DNA from 3 places in the Janthinobacterium svalbardense genome. Region 2 is predicted to be linked to each of the others. Evidence: predicted binding sites of a transcription regulator. Region 2 holds the regulator's gene; each other region holds the start of a gene.

Region 1 (7,288 bases), 1.4 Mb from region 2:
TACCGTAGCGTTTGGACAAACCCTGGAATGCGATCATCGTGTGCCCTGCAAGAATGTTAACAATGGCAAGATGATAGCGTGCTATCCAGACGTGGTCGATTTATGGGCGTTCCAGCGCGCCCTGCGTGATCTTGACCTTGACCCGGTAGGTGGGCGCGGCCGCGTTGAGGGCGGGCGGCGTGGCCGGGTCGACGTCGAGCAGGGTGAATGTCAGGTGGTTGACGCTGACGGAACTGGCGGCGCCGGGCATGGACTCGGACAGGACGATGTCGGTGGCGCCTGCGCTGTTGAGCAAACTGAAACTGTAGCTGACGTAACCTTTCCACACGCACACGGCGCCCTTGCGGCAGCGGCTGTCGTTGACACGCTCGAGTTTCAAGGTATCGGTGGCCGTGATGGCGACCTGTTCGCCCGGCGAGAGCACGTGGGTGACGCTGCGCGGCGTGTTTTCCGCGTCGCCGGCGCTGCCGGCCGCACCGCAGCCAGCCAGTACGGCCAGGCAGGCGATGAGCAGGGGCAGCAGCAGGCTACGATAAGAGCGGGTCAGAGTAGGCATGTTTTTCCTTTCAGGTAAAATCTCCCCGGCGTGGCGTTCACGCATGGGATGAAAATCATAATAACAAAATGATATTTTTTCGGCGCACCATTGGCGCGTTGCCGATGAATTGATGCGCCGGCCACGCGGCGCGCCGATTACTGCGTAGAATGGCTGTTTTGAAAATCAGGAAACAACCATGAAAAAAACTGCCCTGGCGAAAAGCGATGCCAAGAAACTGATGGGAAAGATGAATGTTCCCGGCGCCGGTGCATTCGGTAAGGAAGCGGTGGTCGTCGACCGCCGCGAGCAGCGCAAGCGCGATCAGGCCCTGGGCCTGGTGCCATTCGCCGTCAAGCTGAACAGCGATCTGGTGTTGCAATTGCAGACCCTGGCCAAGGAGCGCGATGCGGATCTGAATGAATTGGTCGCCGAGCTGATCACCAAGGGCTTGGCTGCAGCATAAGGGCTGACAATGTTTATCTGTTGATAAATATCACTGTAAAACTAAAAGGCGCCTTGCGGCGCCTTTTGCATTGCGGCATTGCTTGTACTTACACCCAGGCGGCCAGCGCGCCCTTCATTTTTTTCAGCGCCGCCACTTCGATCTGGCGGATGCGTTCGGCCGATACGCCGAACTCTTCTGCCAAAGCGTGCAGGGTGGCGCCGGAACCGTCGTCGTTGGCCAGCCAGCGCGCTTCGATGATGCGGCGCGAACGGGCATCCAGCTTGGACAGTGCCGTTTCCAGGCCTTCCGATTGCAGACGCGTCACTTGTTCCGCTTCCAGCACCTTGGTCGGCTCGCTTTGCTCCGACGACAGGTAGGCGATCGGCGAAAACTTGTCGTCTTCATCGTCGGTCGGCGATTCCAGTGCAATGTCGCGGCCGCTCAAGCGCGTTTCCATTTCGATCACTTCTTCGCGTTTCACGTCGAGCAGCTTGGCCAGCGCATCGATCTGCTTCGGCGTCATCGCATCGAGGCCCGTCTTGTGGCTGCGCAGGTTGAAGAACAGCTTGCGCTGTGCCTTCGTCGTCGCGACCTTGACCAGGCGCCAGTTTTTCAGGATGTACTCGTGCATCTCGGCTTTCACCCAGTGCATGGCGTACGATACCAGGCGCACGCCCTGGTCCGGATCGAAGCGTTTCACGGCTTTCATCAAGCCGATATTGCCTTCCTGAATCAGGTCGGCGTGCGGCAAGCCATAGCCCAGGTAGCCGCGGGCAATCGAGACCACCAGGCGCAGGTGCGACAGCACCAGTTCTTGCGCGGCGGCCAGGTCATTTTTTTCGCGCAGGCGTGTCGCCAGCGAAATTTCTTCATCGTGGGTCAACATGGGCAGGCGGTTCACGGCCGAGATATAGGCGTCAATATTGCCCAGATTGCCAGTGAACCCGAGGCCCAGCGCATTACTTTTGGTCGGAACCAATGCGGATGTTGCGGACATCATAGTCATGTTTTCTCCCTCGTAGTCTTGCTTTGTTCCAGTTGGCCATGTCACGCGACGTGGCCCGATTGTCTGTTCGTTTTGCGTATGCGGTCTTGCACTTGCAGATCGCGGCACCATCTTCATTTGGCGTCCATGGCGGTTCTGCTGTTGGTATGTCCCTATATTAGCACTCTCTGCTTGAGAGTGCCAATCAGCACATTTAATCGTCCTGATAGCCTAAATGCTATGGCGAATGAATGCTTGATAAATGTGGATGAGCGGTGATCTGAACAGCGCTGCAGGCCGCTTCACGACAACGTAGCCAGTCTACGGCCTCTGGCTGAAGCGAACCTTAAGAATACTTGCTAAATATCAAGATAACAGCATTGTGGGGACGCATGGCGGCACCTGGGGCGCCGCCATGGAAGGGAAGGCAAGGTCAGTTCAGGCGCGCCAGATGGCGCTGCACGCAGAGGAAGGCGCCGATCAGGCCCAGGCCGGCGCTGACGGCCAGCAAGCCGGCCATCGGCAGCGGCGCCAGCGGCACCAGCTGGAATTCGGACGCATACAGGCGGGCAAACTCGGCAATCGCGGTATTCAGCGGTTGCAAGGCCAGCGCCACGGCGCCCAGGGCCAGCGCACCGGCGCACAGGCCCAGCAGGGCGCCCGTGTAATAGAAGGGGCGGTGGATGAAGGTGTCCGTGGCGCCGATCAATTTCGAGATGCTGATTTCATCGCGCTGCTGCATTACTTGCAGGCGGATGGTATTGAAGACCACGGCGATGACGGCCACGCCCAGGGTGATGGCCAGCAGCAGCAGCACCAGGCGCAGCACGCCCAGCAGAGCCGCCAGGCGCTTGACCCAGGCCGAATCGACTTGCGCCGATTCCACGCCTGGCAGGTGGCGCAGCTGCTCCGCCACCGCATCGACATCCTGCGCTTCGCTGGCGCTGCTGAACGCATCGAGTTTCAGCACATAGCTGTCGGGCAAGGGATTGTCGCCCAGGGTGCTGAGCACGTCGGCCAGGCCGTTCTTGTTTTTCAGGGTGTCGAGCGCCTGTTCGCGCGGGATGAAGACGATCTTCGCCTTTTGCGCGCCGACGACCTTGCGCATGGCGCCCGCCAGGGCCACGGCTTGCTCGCGCGGCGTGTCGATCTTCAGGAAAACGCTGATTTCCGGGTCGACCGACATCTGTTCCGACATGGGGCGCACATTGTCGAGCATGGTCAAGCCGGCGAACGGCAGCGACAGGGCGATGGCGACGACGAGCACGTTCAACAGGAAGCCTCCTGGCGACTTGCGCAAATGGATCAGCGCCGAACCCAGCGCGAAGCGGTGTTGACGGAACCAGCCTCTCATGCCTGTTCTCCCTGCACATCGTCGGGGCCGGGGGAGGGCGCAAAATCGGGATCGGGCGGCGCGAAGACGGGTGCCTGCGTGGCCTTGTCGATGGCGACTAATTGGCCGTTTTTCAGGTGGATCACGCGGGCGGCGGCGTCAAGCATCTGTTCGTCATGGCTGGAAATGAGGCAGGTCACGCCCACCGAGTGAAACGCTTTCAGGGCGTCGAGCACCTTGTTGGCGCTGGCGCGGTCCAGGTTGGCCGTCGGTTCGTCGGCCAGGATGATCTGTGGCCGGTTGACGATGGCGCGTGCGATGGACACGCGCTGCTGTTCGCCGCCCGACAGCGACAGGGGACGCGCCATGGCGCGGTCGAGCAGGCCCACTTTATCGAGGGCAGCGCGCGCGCGCTGCTCCGCGGCAACTTTATGCGCGCCGACGACGAGCAGCGGCAACATGACGTTGGCCAGGATGGAGCGGTCGTTGAGTAGTTTTTGCTGCTGGAAGATCAGGCCCATGTTGCGGCGCAGAAAGGGCACGCCGGCCGGCTTGATTTTCGCCATGTCCTGGCCGTTGACGATCAGCTTGCCTGACGTGGGGCGTTCCATGGCGGCGATCATTTTCAGCAGGGTGGACTTGCCGGCGCCGGACGGGCCGGCCAGAAAGACCAGCTCGCCTTTGGCAATGCTCAGCGAAATGTCGCTGAGGGCCACGGCATCGGAGGAGTATTGCTTGGAGACGTGCTGAAATTCAATCATGTAGTGGCTTATCCGAGCAGCGCTTCGACAAATTCAGCAGCCACGAAAGGCTGCAAGTCTTCAATTTTCTCACCGATGCCGATGAAATACACGGGGACGGGGCGTACGCGGGCAATCGCCGCCAGCACGCCGCCCTTGGCGGTACCATCGAGCTTGGTAATCACCAGGCCGGTCAATTGCAGGGCATCGTCGAACGCTTTCACTTGCGTGAGGGCATTCTGGCCCGTGTTGCCGTCGATGACGAGCAGGGTTTCATGCGGCGCGCCTTCCATGCCCTTGCCGATCACACGCTTGATTTTCTTCAACTCTTCCATCAGGTGCAACTGCGTCGGCAAGCGGCCTGCCGTGTCGACCATCACCACGTCGGTGCCGCGCGCTTTGGCCGATTGCACGGAGTCGTAGGCCACGGCAGCCGGGTCGCCCGATTCCTGCGAGATGACGGTGACGTTGTTGCGCTCGCCCCAGACCATCAACTGCTCGCGCGCGGCGGCGCGGAAGGTGTCGCCTGCGGCCAGCAGCACGGACTGCTTGTTCGACTGCATGTGCTTGGCCAGCTTGCCGATGGTGGTGGTCTTGCCGGCGCCATTCACGCCGGAAATCATCATCACCAGCGGCTTGTGGCGGCCCAGCTCGAAGCGCTTTTCCAGCGGCGAGAGCAGGTCGATCAGCAGCACTTTCAGCGCGGCCTTGACGGCGGCGGCGTCGAGCAGCTTGTCTTCCTTGACCTTTTTTTTCAATTCCGTGAGCAGGAATTCGGTGGCGTCGATGCCCGCGTCGGACATCAGCAGCGCTGCTTCCAGCTCTTCGTACAGGGCGTCGTCGATCTTCGCGCCGACGAACAGCACGGACAAGGTGTTCGAGGTTTTCGACAGGCCGGCCTTCAGGCGCGTCATCCACGATTTTTTCTCGGGTTCGGCAGCCACGATCACGGGCACGAGCTCGGCCGGCGCGCCGCTCAGGGGCCTGGCGGCAGGCTGCGGGGCAGGCGGCGTGGCGGCGGGAAGGACGAGGGGCTCGGCTGGCGCAGCCTCGGGAGCGGTGGGTTTTTTCTTGAAGAAACTAAACATGGATGTGTGGTGGCGGGTGCTGACCTAAGGCCCGGCGGCGCCGGACACTGTGTTACGGGCTATTCTACCAGAGCGCGCCCGGCCCTTCATGCTTTACTGTTTGATTGGCAACATTGCGCGGCTATCCACGGAGATCGCCGCAGTTGCCGCGCTTTCCAGCCGGATCAATGGGTTTGCAGGGCCAGCGCCTGATGGCGGCGGCGCCAGTCGGCGATGCTTTCCTCGACTTGCCGCAAGTCCAGCACATGCAGGAACGCCGGCGGCTGCTTGTAGAGCACGGGACTGCGTCCGCCAGCCCACAATTCCATGTCTGGCGGCAAGCTTGCATGCAACTGCTGCAGGCTGTCGCGCGTCTGCCGTTGCTTGCTGGCGCTGGAAAACGACAGTGCCACGATGTCGGCACGCTGCGCGCGGGCGGCCGCGACGATGTCTGCCAGCGGCGTTTCCACCCCAGCGACATGCAATGGGCGCCGGCCGCCGCGCACAGCGCCTCGGCCATCAGCAGCCCCAGGCCATGCCGCTCCTGCGGCAAGGTACTGAGGACGATACGCGGCGTGCGCGTCGACGGGCTGCTTGCCTGCGGCAGGGAAAAAATGGCATGGCGCATCACCGTTTGCAAGGTTTCGCTATACAGATGCTCTTCATATATGGCCAGGTCGCCGCAAGCCCACGCTTCGCCCACCATGCCCGTCAGGGGCGCGATGACGTCGATGGTGAACGCTTTCAAGCCCAGCACGGCCAGCGCCTGGCGCAGGGCGTCGCCCAATTCCGCCATCTGATGGCCACGGCACAGGGCCAGGTAGTGTTCGAGCTGGGGTGCCCGGGTGGACGGCGCCGCGCTGCCGGCGCTGGCCAGCTGCTGCAGTTGCACGGTACTGTGTTGCATGATTTTGCCAGGACGAAATCCGAGGTCCAGCAGGCGCTTGACCATGCGCAATTTTTGCACTTGCTCGGCCGGGTAGCTGCGCTCGCCAAAGGCGTCGCGCTGGGGCTGGGGAAAGGCGTAGCGGCGCTCCCAGACACGCAAGGTTTCCTTGGCCAGCCCCGTATCGCGCTCGACATCGCTGATGCTGAAGGCGGAAGGGGGGTGCAGCGGTTGCAAATCAGTATCCATACAGGGGGCTTGCTCGCATGCCAAAAGAACGTGGGATGCATTTTACGCCTTCCATCGCCCCGGACCAAATAGCTGAATCCGATTGAAACTTGCCTGCGTATAAGTTTGTGAGCGGCTCGCGCCCTCATTGACATAGATCAATATTTGACTGACTATGCAGAAAACTTAATTTGTCCAGGACAAACATGAAACGGATACAGTCATGAAGATCGCCGTCGTCGGAGCAGGAATTGCCGGTTTGTCGTGTGCCTATCGCCTGGCGCAAGCGGGCCAGGACGTTACCTTGTACGAGGCGGGTGACTATTTTGGCGGTCACAGCCATACGGTGGACGTCACGCTCGATGGTGTCACGCATGGCGTCGACACGGGTTTTCTCGTGTTCAATCACGCCACCTACCCGAACCTCGTGCAACTGTTTGATGAACTCGGTGTCGAGGCGGCCGACAGCGATATGTCGTTTTCCGTGAAAATGCCCTTGGGCACTACGCCCGATGCCCGCGTGCTGGAATGGGCTGGCGCCAATTTCGATACCGTGTTTACCCAGCGCAGCAATCTGCTGCGCCCCGCCTTCCTGCGCATGCTGCGCGATATCGTGCGCTTCAACCGTCAGGCCAGCGCCCTGGCCACGGCCAGCGTGCCGGCGCCGGCCCTGTCGCTGGGCGAGTTTCTCGACCTGCACGGCTATGGCGATGAATTCCGTCACTGGTATCTGCTGCCGATGGCCGCCTGTATCTGGTCGTGCCCGGCGCGCCAGATGCTGGCCTTTCCCTTGGCCACGTTTATCCGTTTCTGCCACAACCATGGCTTGCTGCAAGTGAGCGACCGGCCGCAATGGCGTACGGTGCGCGGTGGTTCGCGCGTGTACGTGGAAAAACTGCTGGCGGGCATTCCGCAGCAGCGCCTGGCTTGCCCCGTGCTGGCCGTGCGCCGCCAGGCTCATGGTGGCGCGCGCATGGTCGAGCTGCACACGGCCGCCGGCGTCGAGCATGTCGATCACGTCGTGCTCGCTTGCCACAGCGACCAGTCGCTGGCCCTGCTGGGAGAT
Region 2 (7,288 bases):
CGCATGGGTAATGCGCATCCGAACATCGTGCCGTATCAAGACTTCCCGACGGCCGATGGCGACATGATTCTGGCGATCGGCAACGATGGGCAATTTTCGCGCTTTTGCGCCGTCGCCGGCCACCCGGAATGGGCACAGGACGAGCGTTTCATGAGCAATCCGCAACGCGTGGCAAACCGGGCGATTCTGATTCCCTTGATGCGCCAGACCACGGTCATGCGCACGACAGCCGAGTGGATCAGCGCGTTCGAGGCGCAAGCCGTGCCGTGCGGCCCCGTCAACCGCATCGACCAGGTGTTTGCCGACCCGCAAGTGGTGGCGCGTGGCTTGAAAGTGGAGATGCCGCATCCGACAGCGGGGACTGTTGCGCTGGTAGCCAATCCCGTGCGCCTGTCCGGCTCGCCGGTGCAGTACCATTTGCCGCCGCCGTTGCTGGGGCAGCATACGCAGGAGGTGCTGCAGCAGTGGCTGGGCCTCGATGGCAGCCAGATCGACGGCTTGCGCGAGCGCAAGGTGGTGTAAATGTTGGTCGTCTGGACGTAGGTCGGATTAGCGCTTGCGCGTAATCCGACTTGCACAGCCAACAATGTTGTCGGATTACGGCCCGCAGGGCCTAATCCGACCTACTTCAATACCAGCTTCAGCGCCGGCTTTTCGCCATAATCTTCATAGCGCTCATTGATGCCGGCGATACAGAACGTCATTTCTTCCAGTAAATCAGGCACTTGCGCCTTCATTGCCTCTGCGTCTTGCACCACGATTTCCAGCACTTCGTTCGGTTTCAAACGGAACTGCGTCATGTTTTCGTCGTCGCGCAGGTAGCTGAGGCAATCGACCCAGGCATCCATGCTGTTGCCGTAGAATTCAGGGAAACCGAAGGCTGGCACGCATTGGGCGTGAAAGCTCGCTGCGTCGGTGATGTCTTTTCCATTCAGGATGGCAGTGGCCATGATCTTCCTCAGTTCTTCAGCGACAGCACATCCTGCATGTCGAACAGGCCGGTCGGCTTGTCCGCCAGGAAACGCGCGGCGCGCAGCGCGCCGTGGGCGTAGGTGACGCGGCTGCTCGACTTGTGGCTGATCTCGATGCGCTCGCCGATGCCGGCAAACAGCACCGTATGATCGCCGACGATATCACCGCCGCGGATGGTGGCAAAGCCGATGGTCGACGGATCGCGTTCGCCCGTCACGCCTTCGCGGCCGTACACGGCGCACTCTTTCAAGTCGCGGCCCAGGGCGCCGGCCACCACTTCACCCATTTGCAGGGCGGTGCCCGATGGCGCGTCGACCTTGTGGCGGTGATGCGCTTCGATGATTTCAATGTCATAGCCTTCGGACAGGCTTTTTGCCGCCAGTTCCAGCAACTTCATGGTGACATTCACGCCCACGCTCATGTTCGGCGCGAACATGATGGCCGTTTTTTCGGCAGCGGCGGCAATCGCCGCCTTGCCCGCGTCATCGAAGCCGGTGGTGCCGATGATCATCTTGATGCCGTGCTCGGCGCAATACGCCAGGTGCTGCAAGGTGCCTTCGGGACGCGTGAAGTCGATCAGGTAATCGGCGCCGGCCAGGCCGGTGGCCAGATCGGACTCGATCAGCACGCCGGCCGGCTTGCCCAGGAAAGCGGCGGCGTCCTGGCCGACGGACGGTGAACCAGCGCGGTCGAGCGCACCGGCCAGCACGGCGTCGGGGGCGTTGCTGACGGCTTCGATCAGGATATGGCCCATGCGGCCACTGGCACCAGCGATGGCGATTTTCAGTTCAGTCATTTTATTCTCTTACAACAGCTTATTTGGTGGGTTCGGCAGCAGGTGCAGGCTCGGCGGCAGGCGCCGTTGCAGGTGCAGGTGCAGGTGCAGGTGCAACGTCAGGCTTGCTCACAGGAATGGCAGGAGCGGCATCGGCCGGCACGGGCACGGCGCTCGGCGCCACGGGCGACGGCACGGCGGCGGCAGGCACGTCGGCCTTGGCGACCTTGGCGAACGGCGACGGACCGGCGATGCGGTCGATGTATTCTTTCTCGGTCGGCAAGTTGCCGCCTTCGAAACGTGCCACCTTGCCTTCTTTATCAAAAAACACAACCACGCGGCTGCTGGTGGTTTCGCCACTGCCCCGGGCCAGGCGGAACGGGTAATCCCAGCGGTCGGCATGGAAAATGTCGGTCAGCAACGAGGTGCCGAGGACGAAACGTACCTGGTCGCGCGTCATGCCCACTTTCAACTGGGCCAGCATCTCTTCGGAGACAAAGTTGCCTTGTTGAATGTCAGGACGATACGGCGAGAAAAACCACATGAATTTTTGCAGCGGCGTAATAGTGGTCGTTTGTGCGCCCTGTTCAGGGACCACTTCCTTGCCTTCTTTTTGGCTGGCTGCCGGCTTTTCGCCAAGGATGCCGCGGCTGGCGCAGCCGGACATGACCAGCGCGACACAAACCATGCCTGCCACGACTGGTGCTCGAAATGAAATACGGTGCCAGAGAGATGGCAATACAGCCGGTGTTACGCGCATAAATGACCTCAATTGGATGAACAAAACGCCAGGAGTGACCGGCCTGCCAAAAAATGCATATTTTGGCACTCCCCGACAAAACGCTATATGATAAAGCACCTGACCCACATACGAGCAACAAACATGAGTAACAATCCTAGTGATCTCAAGGCAAGCGGCCTGAAAGCCACCCTGCCACGCCTGAAGATACTCGATATCTTCCAGAGTAGCCCGGTACGCCACCTGACAGCGGAAGACGTCTATAAAATTCTGCTGGCCGACAATATGGATGTCGGTTTGGCAACTGTCTACCGTGTCCTGACGCAGTTTGAACAGGCAGGCTTGCTCAACCGCAACCATTTTGAAACCGGCAAGGCAATTTTCGAACTCAACGAAGGATCGCACCACGACCACCTGGTGTGCCTCGACTGTGGCCGGGTCGAAGAATTCTTCGACGAAGAGATCGAAATCCGCCAGCAAAAAGTTGCTGAAGAGCGCGGCTTCAAGATCGCCGAACACGCCTTGGCCATCTACGGCAACTGCATCAAGACGGCTTGCCCGCATAAAGCCGCCTGACGCTTGCCGGCCGCTCCCACGGGGCGGCTGGCAGTAATACTCGGCAATACAACGCCGGACAAAACCGTCGCGAGCGGAAGGGAGAGGTGGCCGAGAAGCGCAACCGTACTTTCAGTACGGTGAGCATCGCAAGCCGCCTATACCGACGCGCAGCAGGTTTGGTCAGGCGTCCCTAGTGATGGCTAAGCGCGCTCGACAGTAATTTAGCCGTGATATCGACGATCGGGATGACGCGCTCGTAGGCCATGCGCGTCGGTCCGATCACTCCCAACGTTCCCACGATCTTGCCGTTGACTTCATACGGCGCCGTCACCACGCTCATCTCATCCATCGGCACCAGGTTCGATTCGCCGCCGATGAAAATCTGCACGCCCGTCGCCTTGCTCGACACGTCGAGCAGCTGCATCAAGCCCGTTTTTTGCTCGAACATGTCGAACATCTGGCGCAGCGAATGCATATTCGATGACAGATCGCTCACGCTGAGCAAGTTGCGTTCGCCGGAAATCACCATGTCGTCGCTATGGTCGGCCATCGCTTCGCTGCCCGCTTCCACGGCTGCCTGCATCAGGCTGCCCATGTCGTCGCGCAGCTGGCGCAGTTCGCCCCGCAGGCGCACGCGCACGGCATCGAACGACAGGCCGCCATAGTTCTGGTTGATGTAATTGGCCGATTGCACCAGTTGCGCCGGCGTGTAGTCAGCCTCCGTCAGCAATAAACGGTTCTGCACGTCGCCGCCCGGGGCAACGATGACGAGCAGGATGCGCTTTTCGGACAGGCGCAGAAATTCAATTTGCTGGAACACGGATTCGCGGCGCGGACTGAGCACGACGCCGGCAAACTGCGACAGCGACGACAGCATCTGCGCCGCATTGGCGATGGTTTTTTGCGGCTGCGGTGTCTGCAGACGCATGCGCGATTCCACCATATGCTCGTCCAGGTGCCGGACGGTCAGCAAGGTGTCGACAAAGATGCGGTAGCCGCGCGGCGTGGGGATGCGTCCGGCCGAGGTGTGCGGACTGGACACATAACCGAGCTCTTCCAGATCGGCCATGATGTTGCGGATGGTGGCTGGCGACAGGTCCAGGCCGGAAATTTTCGACAGGGCGCGCGAACCAACCGGCAGGCCGTCGGCGATATAGCGCTCGACCAGGGCTTTCAGCAGTGTTTGGGCACGGGTATCGAGTTGCATGGTGTCTCAGGTAAGCAAATATTCTTTAAACAAACATATTGTTAATCAAGCGGCAACGACAGCGGCCGAACGTGCAATAACAGCACCTATTATGCACGTTCGCCCGTCCGGCGGCGATCAATCTTCCAGTTGCCCCTGCAGCCACAGCAGCAACTCGTCAAAGTTGGCACAGATGGCGTCGGGCTGCACACCGGCGGCCAGGTGGGCGTCGCTGCCCTTGCGGTTCATCCAGATGGCACGCATGCCCGCGCCTTGCGCTCCCGTCACGTCGAAATACAAATCGTCGCCGACATACACGGCCTCGCTCGGCGCCACGCCCAGCGCGGCGCAGCCGGCCAGGAAGATGCTGGCATCGGGCTTGGCCACGCCAAACTCGCTGGCGGCGATGGACACCTTGAAATGCTGCGCCAAGCCGATAATTTCAAGGTCCGCATTGCCATTCGAGATGGAGCCGAGCAGCATGCGCTGGCGCATCCAGGCCAGGCCAGGCAAGACGTCGTCATACGGCTGGACGCGGTTGCGCGCGGCCAGGAAGTGCACGATGGCCTGCTCGACCAGGGCGGCATCCTCGCCGGCGGTCTCGAAGGCGGCCAGCAGGCCGGCGCGGCGCAACTCGATCAAATTGCCATGGAAATGCGGTTGCGCATTGAGCATGGCCAGGCGGTGCTGGCGCAGCACCTCGATGGAAAACTGCTGCGCCACCCTGGGCGCATGCGTGGCCAGCCAGTCGTGCAGCAGGGTTTCGGCGGCGGCAATCACGGGCGCGATGGGCCACAAGGTATCGTCGAGATCGAACAGGATGGCCTTGGGCGGCACGGCGGGTTTGACAGGGGCAAGGGACATGGGACTCACGGTGGATGCCGCGCCACGATGCGCAGGCTGCATGTATTGTCGCACCGATCGCCGCCGCCGGCATGGCCGCGTACCGTGAAATGGGGCCGGGCCAGCGCTTCCCGGCGAAAAATTGTTACAGGGTGATACAAGGCAAGATCATTCGGCTTGCCAGATAGACTAAAATAGGCGCCATTCCAATGCGGCGCCAGCGTCCGCGTTGCGCTACCCAACCTAATTCGTTTTGGAGAATGTATGAAAAATTTGTACCTGCGCTCGATGCTGGCGGCGGCTTGCGCCGTCACACTGGCAGCTTGCGGCGGCAGCGGCGGCAACCTGTATCTGAGTGGCCAAGTCTCCAATCTGGCAAAGGATGGCCTGATTCTGCTGAATGATGGCGAAAGATTGCCTGTTCCTGCGGGCCAGTCCTCCTTTGTTTTCACCAAGCTGGTCAAGACCGATGACCGCTACGACATCAGCATCGCGGAACAGCCAAAAGGCGCCGTTTGCAGCATTACCAATGGCAGCGGCAAGGCAACGAGCTATTCCGTGAGCACGACCGTGGTGAGCTGCACGACCAACACCTACCCGCTGAGCGGCAAGATCACGGGCCTGACCGCTGGCGGCTTGCGCCTGGTGATGGGCCCCAACGGCATCAGCCCCCTGGCTGGCACCGACTCCTACAAATTCGATTCGGTACCTGACGGCGCCCCATACAGTATTTCCATACTGCCTCCCCAGCCAACGGGCCTGAAGTGCCGCTTCCAGGGTTCCACCAGCACCGACGGCAGCGATACGGTCGGCACGATGGGCTCTGCCCCCACGATCGCAGCCACACTCGACTGCACGCCGCAGTAATCCTTGCGATCCGTCACCTAATTTTTGGAGAAATACATGAAGTTATCCTTCCTGCGCCCACTCGCCGCGCTGCTGCTGACCCTGGGACTGGCCGCTTGCGGCGGCAAGGCATCGTATGATGTCAGCGGCACCGTCAGCAACTTGAACAACAATGGCCTGATCCTCGCCAATGGCGGAGAAGAGCTGCCGATTGCAGCCGGCCAGACCTCGTTCACCTTTAAAAAGCGCATCGACTATGGCACCGACTACAACATCACCTTCAAGCAACAACCGGCCCATATGACTTGCGGCATCAGTGGTGGCTCCGGTTCGGCTGGCCATTACATCAACATCAGCGCCGCTGTTTCTTGTTCACAAAATACGTATAGCGTGAGCGGCACGATTTCTGGTCTGACGGTAGACGGCTTGGTACTGATTAACGGTAATGTAACAACCATAGTGGCCAAGGATGCCAAGACCTTTACCTTGAGCGGCGCTGTCGCCGATGGCACCACCTATGGCGTCGGCGTCTCCACCCAGCCGAAGGGGCTACTGTGCGTCGTACAGCCAGGCACAGGCGCTGGCACCATGGGCAGCGCCAACGTCACCAACGTACAGATCGCCTGTAATCCGGTCTGAGTTGCGGGAACGGTAGCCGCCATGCGGCTACCTGGAAGAGATATCACGTAAATCTATAATAGATATTCAAAAGATAAATTGGAGTTATATGTGGCGATGCAGCATAATGCATCTGTCTCCTCCAACTCTTCCAAGAATTGGATTTAGCCCGCTTTTACCAGCGGGCTTTTTTTTGCCCAAAATTTCTCAGGCGGCAGGCGTTTGCAAACCAGGCTGCAGCATCTGCACGATGCTGGAGAAATCCTGCTGCGCATAACCGGCTTGCGCATGCATCTGGTACAGCTGGCGCACCAGGCCGCCCAGTGGCGTGGGGGCGTTTGCCGACAAGGCCGACTGCTGCGCCAGGCCCAGGTCTTTCAGCATCAGCGCCGTGCCGAAGCCGCCCGTGTAATTGCGCGACGCGGGCGTGCCCTCCATGACACCCGGCCACGGGTTGTACACTTCCAGGGTCCAGTTGCGGCCCGAGCTCTTGGCCATGATGTCGGACAACACTTTCGGGTCCAGGCCATGCGCCACGCCCAGGTTCAGCGCCTCGGCCGTACCGGCCATCAAAATGCCTAGCAGCATGTTGTTGCAAATCTTCGCCACTTGGCCCGCGCCCGCCTCGCCCGCATGGAAGATGTTCTTGCCCATCTTTTCCAGCAGGGGTCGCGCCTGCTGCAAGGCCGCATCGCTACCGCCGACGATGAAGGTCAGGGTGCCAGCCGCCGCGCCCGCCGTGCCGCCCGAG
Region 3 (7,288 bases), 680 kb from region 2:
CGGTGGCGCGCCACAGGGCGCGGGCGCCAGCCATGTTGCGGCCGTGGGTGGTGGTGCGGGAGCGGTATTGCGGCATGATGGGGTCCTTCCAAGGATGATTGATGCCTGACTGCGCGGATTTGCAGAAAAGTTCGCAACAAAACCCTGTATGCAGTGGGGGGTACGTCAGAGTGCCTTGCGCGCGCCCCACTGTCAAATATATGATGCACATGTCTGTGAGTCGTTTTGCATATCACAGCAATCAATCCGCATGGAAACACATATGAATCTCGAACTGCGCCAGCTGCGCTACTTTGTCACCGTTGCCGAGGAATTGCACTTCGGCCGCGCCGCCGCGCGCCTGCACATGACGCAGCCGCCCCTGTCGCAAACCATCATGGCGCTGGAAGAGCTGCTGGGCGCGCCCCTGTTCGTGCGCACCCGGCGCGAAGTGCAGCTGACGCCTGCCGGCATGGCCCTGCTGCCCGAGGCGCGCCGCTTGCTGGCGCAGGCGCTCGATTTGCCCGCGCTGGTGCGGCGGGCCGCGCAGGGCGAGGCGGGGCGTCTGAGCCTGGCTTTCGTTTCCTCGGCCGACTACAGCGTGCTGCCGCCGCTGCTGCGCGCTTACCAGGCCGCCTATCCGCAGGTGCAGATCGCGCTGCAGGAAGCCACCTCCGATTTGCAGCTGAACGAATTGCTTGCCGGGCGCACGGATGCGGGCCTGTTGATCCCGCCCCTGCCCGAAAAGGCGAAAGGTGAACTCGATTACCTGCCCGTGCTGACCGAAGGGCTGGTGCTGGCCGCGCCGTCCGGCCTCGACATATTAAATACGCCGGGACCGGTGCGCCTGCGCGACTTGCCCCCCCTGCCATTGATCATTTTCCCGCGCGCGATATCGCCCGCCCTGCACGACGCCATCCTCGGCGTGTTCCGCGCGGCCGGCATCACGCCGCAGATCGGCCAGGAAGCGATCCAGATGCAAACCATCGTCAGCCTCGTCTCGGCTGGCATGGGCATCGCGCTTGTGCCACAATCGGTATCGAATCTGATGCGCCCGGGCGTAGAATACAGGCCGCTGCAGGACGCCACGCCGCTGGTGGAAACGGGCCTGGCCTGGCGCCGCGACAATCCGTCCGCCGTGCTGCAGGGTTTCCTGGCGCTGCTGCGCAAGCAGATCAGCGCGACTGCCCCTTAAATTAAGTGGCCGCTAAGGCAAAAAACCGCAAGCGCCCCCATACTACGCAACCTTCGCTTTAAACAAAGAAAGAAACCCCATGCTGATACACCCGATGCCCGACCCGATCGCCATACAAATCGGCCCGCTCGCCGTGCACTGGTACGGCCTGATGTATGTACTGGCCTTTGCCCTGTTCATTCTCCTGGGCAGAGTGCGCATCAAGCAGCCGCATATCGCCGTGCTGGGCTGGAAGAAGGAAGACCTTGATGACATGCTGTTCTACGGCATGCTGGGCGTGGTGATCGGCGGGCGCCTGGGCGAAGTGCTGTTCTACCGCCCCGAATACTTCATGCACAATCCGCTGGAGATCTTCATGGTCTGGCATGGCGGCATGTCCTTCCATGGCGGCTTCCTGGGCGTCATCCTGGCCATGTATCTGTGGAGCCGCAAGGCGGGCCGCAATCTGTTCGACGTGCTCGACTTCATCGCCCCACTGGTGCCGCTCGGTTATGCCGCCGGCCGCCTGGGCAACTTCATCAATGCCGAACTGCCGGGCCGCATCGCCCCGGAAACCCTGCCGTGGGCCATGCAGTGGCCAGGCATTCCGTATCCTGTGCACCCGTCGCCCCTCTACCAGATGCTGGTCGACGGCATTTTGGTGTTCATCATCCTGTGGCTGTATGCGCGCAAGCAGCGCCCGCGCATGGCCGTGGGCGCCATGTTCACCCTGCTGTACGGCTGCGCGCGCTTCTTCACGGAATACTTCCGCACGCCGGACTGGGAAGTCGTCTGGCTGGGCGTACCGATCACCTCGGGCCAGATGCTCTCGCTGCCGATGATCGTCGGCGCCATCGCGCTGCTGGTGTGGGCGTATAAAAGCCAGGTGATGGGCACCCCGCCCACCAAGGCGCGCGTGGCGGACGCCTGATCGGCCGCCCTAGGCCTTCAACCTGCTTGTAATCACTTTCCATTGCGCCGGCGTCACGGGCGTGATGGACAAACGGCTGCCCTTCTTCAACAGCAGCATGTCTTCCAGCTCCGGCATCTGGCGCATCTCGGACAGGGGCAGCAGCGCCGTCTTCTTTACACCCAGCACGTCGACGCTGATCCAGCGCGGCTGTTCAGGCGTCGCCTTCGGATCGAAGTACTTGCCGCCCTCTTCAAACTGGCTGTGATCGGGATACGCGCCGCTGGCCACTTCGGCCACGCCCGCCACGCCCGGCTGCGGGCAGCTGGAGTGATAAAACAGCACGCCATCGCCCGGCTGCATGCCATCGCGCATGAAGTTGCGCGCCTGGTAGTTGCGCACGCCAAACCAGGGCATGGTGTGCTTGGGCGCTGCCATCAGGTCGTCGATGCTTACTTCATCGGGTTCGGATTTCATCAGCCAATATTGTTTCATCTAGACTCCGTGTGAAAGCGACAGACGTAAAAAAACGGTTGCGCATCAATGCTGCAACCGTTTTCTTTGTATTGCCAGTTCGTGCAAATTAGGCCCCGCCTGTGCCGCTATGCCGGCATCCCGAACCAAACGGTTCAAGGTGGTCACGTTAGTTCAATTTCGGGTTCGTCGAACGAGCGACGCTCACTCCCATCAAACAAAATTCGCAACCGATGCGCATAAATGGTTCAAGGAATATATGGCAATCGCGAACACTGCAGGGTAGACCCAAGTTTACTCCTTTGGTCGCGCATCGCAAAGACAAATCGTCGCGGACGCGCTTAAAAAAGGTTTTCCTGGGGCGTCAATGCGCTGTCCAGGACGGTGTGCATGGCCGAGATCTTTTGCTTCACTTCGAGTATCGTCAATTCCGACAGCGGACCTTGCGGCGACTTCACGGAGAGGAATTCGGCGGCCACGCCCAAGGCGGCCAGCACGGCGATGCGGTCATTGCCCTTGACCTTGCCCGCGTCGCGGATGGCTTTCATTTTACTATCGAGATAGATTGCCGCTTCGCGCAGTGCGCGCTCTTCACCGTCGCGGCACACCATGCTGTAGGACTGGCCCATGATATTGACATCGACACGCGGCATTACGCTTCCTTCTCGTTCTCGGCAATGTAGGCGCCCGCTTCCGAAGCGGCTTGCTCCAGGCCGGCTTGCACCAGTTCGGGAATTTTTTCCAGCAACGCTTCCACCCGCTCCTGCGCCTCGCGCATGCGCTGCACATACAGGGCGTTCTCGGCGGCCAGCGCGGCATTGTCCTTGCGCAATTGCGCGTTTTCACGGCGCAGCGCATGGGTCATTTCGGCCAGCAGGCCTATCTTGTCGGATAATTCGTTGAATTCGGAAATCATCCCGCCACTATAGGGCGGACGCTCCATGGGCGTCAATCGAATCACGCCGCTGTCACACATATTTACATCAATGCAGGGCAGTTGGCGGACAATACACGCTTTTTCCGGCGCTTTTCGCCAAGTGCGCGCATCTGCCAGCGCCGCGATGGCGGCGTTTTACTCGTCGACGTAATCGGCTTCGATATCGAGTCCGCCATAACGGTTTTCGCAAGAGCGGCGCACCAGCGTCTGTTGTCCGCCCTTGCCGTCAAGCACCATCGTCAAGTCGCGGCAAGTGCGGCCGTAGCTGCCAGGCTTGGCGTCCGTCCCCGAGGGCGTCAGGCGCACTGCCAGCGGCGCCGCATTGCCCAAGCCCTTGTTGCTCCATTGGCGCGTCTTGCCATCCTCTTCATCTTTCAAGGTGCGCACGGCGGCCGTCAGCAGGGCTTGTTGTTCTTTCGCATTGAGCTTGGCGATGGTGACGTCGGACAGGAACGGCGGATACACGACGGGCGCCGGGTCCTTGCCCTGCACATCCCAGTTGCCGCTGTTCTGCGAACAGGTGCGGCGGCTCAAGTCTTGCGACTTGCCGCCCGCCGTGACGACGAATTTCAGGTCGCGGCAGACGTGCGCCTTCAGGCTGTGCTCCGTCATGCCGGAGTTGCTGAAGTTATACGTGACTTTCACCAGCACGCCACTGTCGCCGCCGTTGTCCCATACGTGCGCTTCCTGGTCGTCGTCATCCTTGTTCAAATCGTTGAACAAGTCATTGAGCAGCATCTTCTTTTCCAGCGGCGTGAGGGCCGCCACGCTGATCTCGTCGACGATGGTGGGCGTGTGCGCGGCGGCATTGCCCAGGCAGGCGAGGCCGATAACGGTAGCGCACAGCAGGCGCAGCGCGGGACGGGAAACAGGAAATGGCATGGCGTTCTTTCTGGTGCAAGTGGCGATATGTGGCAATATTGATATGCAATTGCAATCATCTTATCAAATTTCATAGTAAAACTCTGTTTCCTGCGCGTACAGGAACGCCCCCCATCCGGGCGGCATGCTAGAGTCGCTGCTGTTGCTGACGCCCGGGAACGCGGCTTGTGCTGGCGCAAACCCTGTGTAGATGCAGGCTCTGCTCAGCATCTATCTATATGTTCCTCTTGAATAAGCCCTTGAAGTTGACCCATACCGTCCCTATAATTAGCACTCGTTAGTAGAGAGTGCTAACAAACTCTTTCGTAGCAATCCTCAGGACTGATGGTGCTTGCCAGACCACTGCAGGGAACGCTACGCGGCGGGCGACGCCGCGATGCACCACTGCCGGATACAGGCAAGGACAGGATGACATGGGGTTTGCTTGACCGTTGCGGGCTGCTTTCAACGGCGGTCACTGAAAGCAGGTCTGGCGCTGTGCCGGACATGTATTCATTTAGCAACACTTATCCATTGAACTTTAAGGAGTTTTGTATGAATCTGCGCCCATTGAACGATCGCGTCATCGTCAAACGCCTCGACCAGGAAACCAAAACTGCGTCCGGCCTCATCATTCCTGATGCAGCTGCTGAAAAACCGGATCAAGGCGAAGTCCTTGCCGTAGGCAATGGCAAGATTCTCGACGACGGCAAAGTCCGTCCTCTGGATGTCAAAGTGGGCGACCGCGTCCTGTTCGGCAAGTACGCCGGCCAAACCGTCAAAGTTGACGGCGATGAGCTGATGGTCATGCGCGAAGAAGACATCATGGCGATCGTCGTCAAGTAATTGTTTCCACGTTGTAGACAGACACATCCCGAAACTCAGGAGAATTGAACATGGCAGCTAAAGAAGTAATATTCGGCGACGCAGCGCGCGCCAAGATGGTCGAAGGCGTCAACATCCTCGCCAACGCAGTCAAAGTAACGCTGGGCCCGAAAGGCCGCAACGTGGTCCTGGAGCGCTCGTTCGGCGCCCCTACCGTCACCAAGGATGGCGTGTCGGTAGCGAAAGAAATCGAACTCAAAGACAAGCAAATGAACATGGGTGCTCAGTTGGTCAAGGAAGTTGCTTCCCGCACCAGTGACAACGCCGGCGACGGCACCACCACCGCCACCGTGCTGGCACAAGCCATCGTACGCGAAGGCATGAAGTTCGTTGCCGCCGGCATGAACCCGATGGACCTGAAGCGCGGTATCGACAAAGCAGTTGCTGCCACCGTCGAAGAACTGGCGAAAATCGCCCGTCCTTGCACCACGACCAAAGAAATCGCCCAAGTTGGCGCGATCTCGGCGAACTCGGACTACTCAATCGGCGAGCGTATCGCTGAAGCGATGGAAAAAGTCGGCAAAGAAGGCGTCATCACCGTGGAAGACGGCAAGTCGCTGAACGACGAACTGGACATCGTTGAAGGCATGCAATTCGACCGCGGCTACCTGTCGCCATACTTCATCAACAACCCAGAGAAACAAGTTGCCGTCCTGGACAGCCCATTCGTCCTGCTGTGCGACAAGAAAATCTCGAACATCCGTGACCTGCTGCCGGTACTGGAACAAGTCGCAAAAGCTGGCCGTCCACTGCTGATCATCGCAGAAGACATCGAAGGCGAAGCGCTGGCGACCCTGGTTGTGAACAACATCCGCGGCATCCTGAAAACTTGCGCAGTGAAAGCACCTGGCTTCGGCGACCGCCGCAAAGCCATGCTGGAAGACATCGCTGTCCTGACCGGCGGCCAAGTGATCGCTGAAGAAGTCGGCCTGACCCTGGAAAAAGTGACCCTGGCCGAACTGGGCCAGGCGAAACGCATCGAAGTGGGCAAGGAAAACACCATCGTCATCGATGGCGCCGGCGAAGCTGCCTCGATCGAAGCACGCGTGAAACAAGTGCGTGTACAGATCGAAGAAGCGACCTCGGACTACGACCGTGAAAAACTGCAAGAGCGCGTCGCCAAACTGGCTGGCGGCGTTGCCGTGATCAAGGTTGGCGCAGCCACCGAAGTCGAAATGAAAGAAAAGAAAGCCCGCGTTGAAGATGCACTGCACGCTACCCGCGCTGCCGTGGAAGAAGGCATCGTGCCAGGCGGCGGCGTAGCCCTGCTGCGCGCACGCGCCAACATCACGGTCAAGGGCGACAATCCTGATCAAGATGCCGGTATCAAGATCGTCCTGCGCGCAATGGAAGAGCCACTGCGCATGATCGTGCAAAACGCTGGCGAAGAAGCTTCGGTCGTCGTGGCAGCCGTACTGGCTGGCACGGGCAACTACGGCTACAACGCTGCCAACGGCACGTATGGCGACATGGTCGAAATGGGCGTCCTGGACCCAGCCAAAGTGACCCGTTCGGCGCTGCAAAACGCCGCTTCGATCGCTTCGCTGATGCTGACAACCGACTGCATGGTCTGCGAAATCGCTGACGACAAAGCAGGCGGCGGCATGGGCGGCGGCATGGGTGGCATGGGCGGCATGGACGGCATGATGTAAGCCCGGCATCCCCGCCCGCAGGCGACGGCGCGCGGGGATGCCTATGCCGGGCCTGGACAGGCAGACCAAAAGCTGTTTGCGCCTGCCCGGCAGCCCCGAAAGCCATCTTCTACGGAAGGTGGCTTTTTTTCGCCTATGTATTTAACAAACCCGTTTGGCAAACCCGTTAGCAAGCCCGTTGGCAAGCCCGGCGATTGCCGGCCTGCGCGTTTTGCTTTAGCATGGCCGCCATCGTCCTTCTTTCTCATGCCACCATCATGCCGCCACGCGCCTCTTCTTCCAAAACTACCATCATCGCCGGCATCCTGGCCGGCTTGCTGGCCGCCGGCCTCGGCGCTTTCTACCTGCACCAGCAGTCCGCCCCGCACGACGGCAATGCCCCGGCCGGGAACAGCCAGGCGGCGCAGGAGCAGAAC

Evidence for each region. Region 2 encodes HrcA, which represses chaperone genes, less so after heat shock. Its sites were predicted from a motif close to TTAGCACTCNNNNNNNNNGAGTGCTAA; they were not measured.
Region 1: a site for HrcA is predicted at 2,147-2,173, ahead of rpoH (RNA polymerase sigma factor RpoH). Genes of this name have one in related genera too.
Region 3: a site for HrcA is predicted at 4,624-4,650, ahead of groES (co-chaperone GroES). Genes of this name have one in related genera too.

What each region holds. Positions count from the first base shown of each region.
Region 1 covers NZ_CP023422.1:1,251,570-1,258,857, forward strand. Annotated here, with positions in the region: gene CNX70_RS05530 (ABC transporter ATP-binding protein) at 1-37, opposite strand, end outside; gene CNX70_RS05535 (hypothetical protein) at 101-556, opposite strand; gene CNX70_RS05540 (hypothetical protein) at 735-1,001, shown strand; gene rpoH (RNA polymerase sigma factor RpoH) at 1,090-1,983, opposite strand; gene ftsX (permease-like cell division protein FtsX) at 2,402-3,322, opposite strand; gene CNX70_RS05555 (cell division ATP-binding protein FtsE) at 3,319-4,062, opposite strand; gene ftsY (signal recognition particle-docking protein FtsY) at 4,071-5,129, opposite strand; gene CNX70_RS05565 (MerR family transcriptional regulator) at 5,251-6,231, opposite strand; gene CNX70_RS05570 (NAD(P)/FAD-dependent oxidoreductase) at 6,446-7,288, shown strand, end outside.
Region 2 covers NZ_CP023422.1:6,078,805-6,086,092, forward strand. Annotated here, with positions in the region: gene CNX70_RS27075 (CaiB/BaiF CoA transferase family protein) at 1-522, shown strand, start outside; gene CNX70_RS27080 (barstar family protein) at 624-950, opposite strand; gene dapB (4-hydroxy-tetrahydrodipicolinate reductase) at 959-1,768, opposite strand; gene CNX70_RS27090 (outer membrane protein assembly factor BamE) at 1,788-2,435, opposite strand; gene fur (ferric iron uptake transcriptional regulator) at 2,631-3,062, shown strand; gene hrcA (heat-inducible transcriptional repressor HrcA) at 3,235-4,251, opposite strand; gene CNX70_RS27105 (HAD family hydrolase) at 4,369-5,094, opposite strand; gene CNX70_RS27110 (hypothetical protein) at 5,338-5,940, shown strand; gene CNX70_RS27115 (DUF4369 domain-containing protein) at 5,977-6,558, shown strand; gene mmsB (3-hydroxyisobutyrate dehydrogenase) at 6,745-7,288, opposite strand, start outside.
Region 3 covers NZ_CP023422.1:5,402,181-5,409,468, forward strand. Annotated here, with positions in the region: gene ilvD (dihydroxy-acid dehydratase) at 1-76, opposite strand, end outside; gene CNX70_RS24060 (LysR family transcriptional regulator) at 263-1,174, shown strand; gene lgt (prolipoprotein diacylglyceryl transferase) at 1,254-2,084, shown strand; gene CNX70_RS24070 (EVE domain-containing protein) at 2,094-2,558, opposite strand; RNA gene ssrS (6S RNA) at 2,647-2,824, opposite strand; gene CNX70_RS24080 (cell division protein ZapA) at 2,879-3,190, opposite strand; gene CNX70_RS24085 (DUF904 domain-containing protein) at 3,190-3,480, opposite strand; gene CNX70_RS24090 (hypothetical protein) at 3,610-4,356, opposite strand; gene groES (co-chaperone GroES) at 4,891-5,181, shown strand; gene groL (chaperonin GroEL) at 5,232-6,872, shown strand; gene CNX70_RS24105 (hypothetical protein) at 7,094-7,288, shown strand, end outside.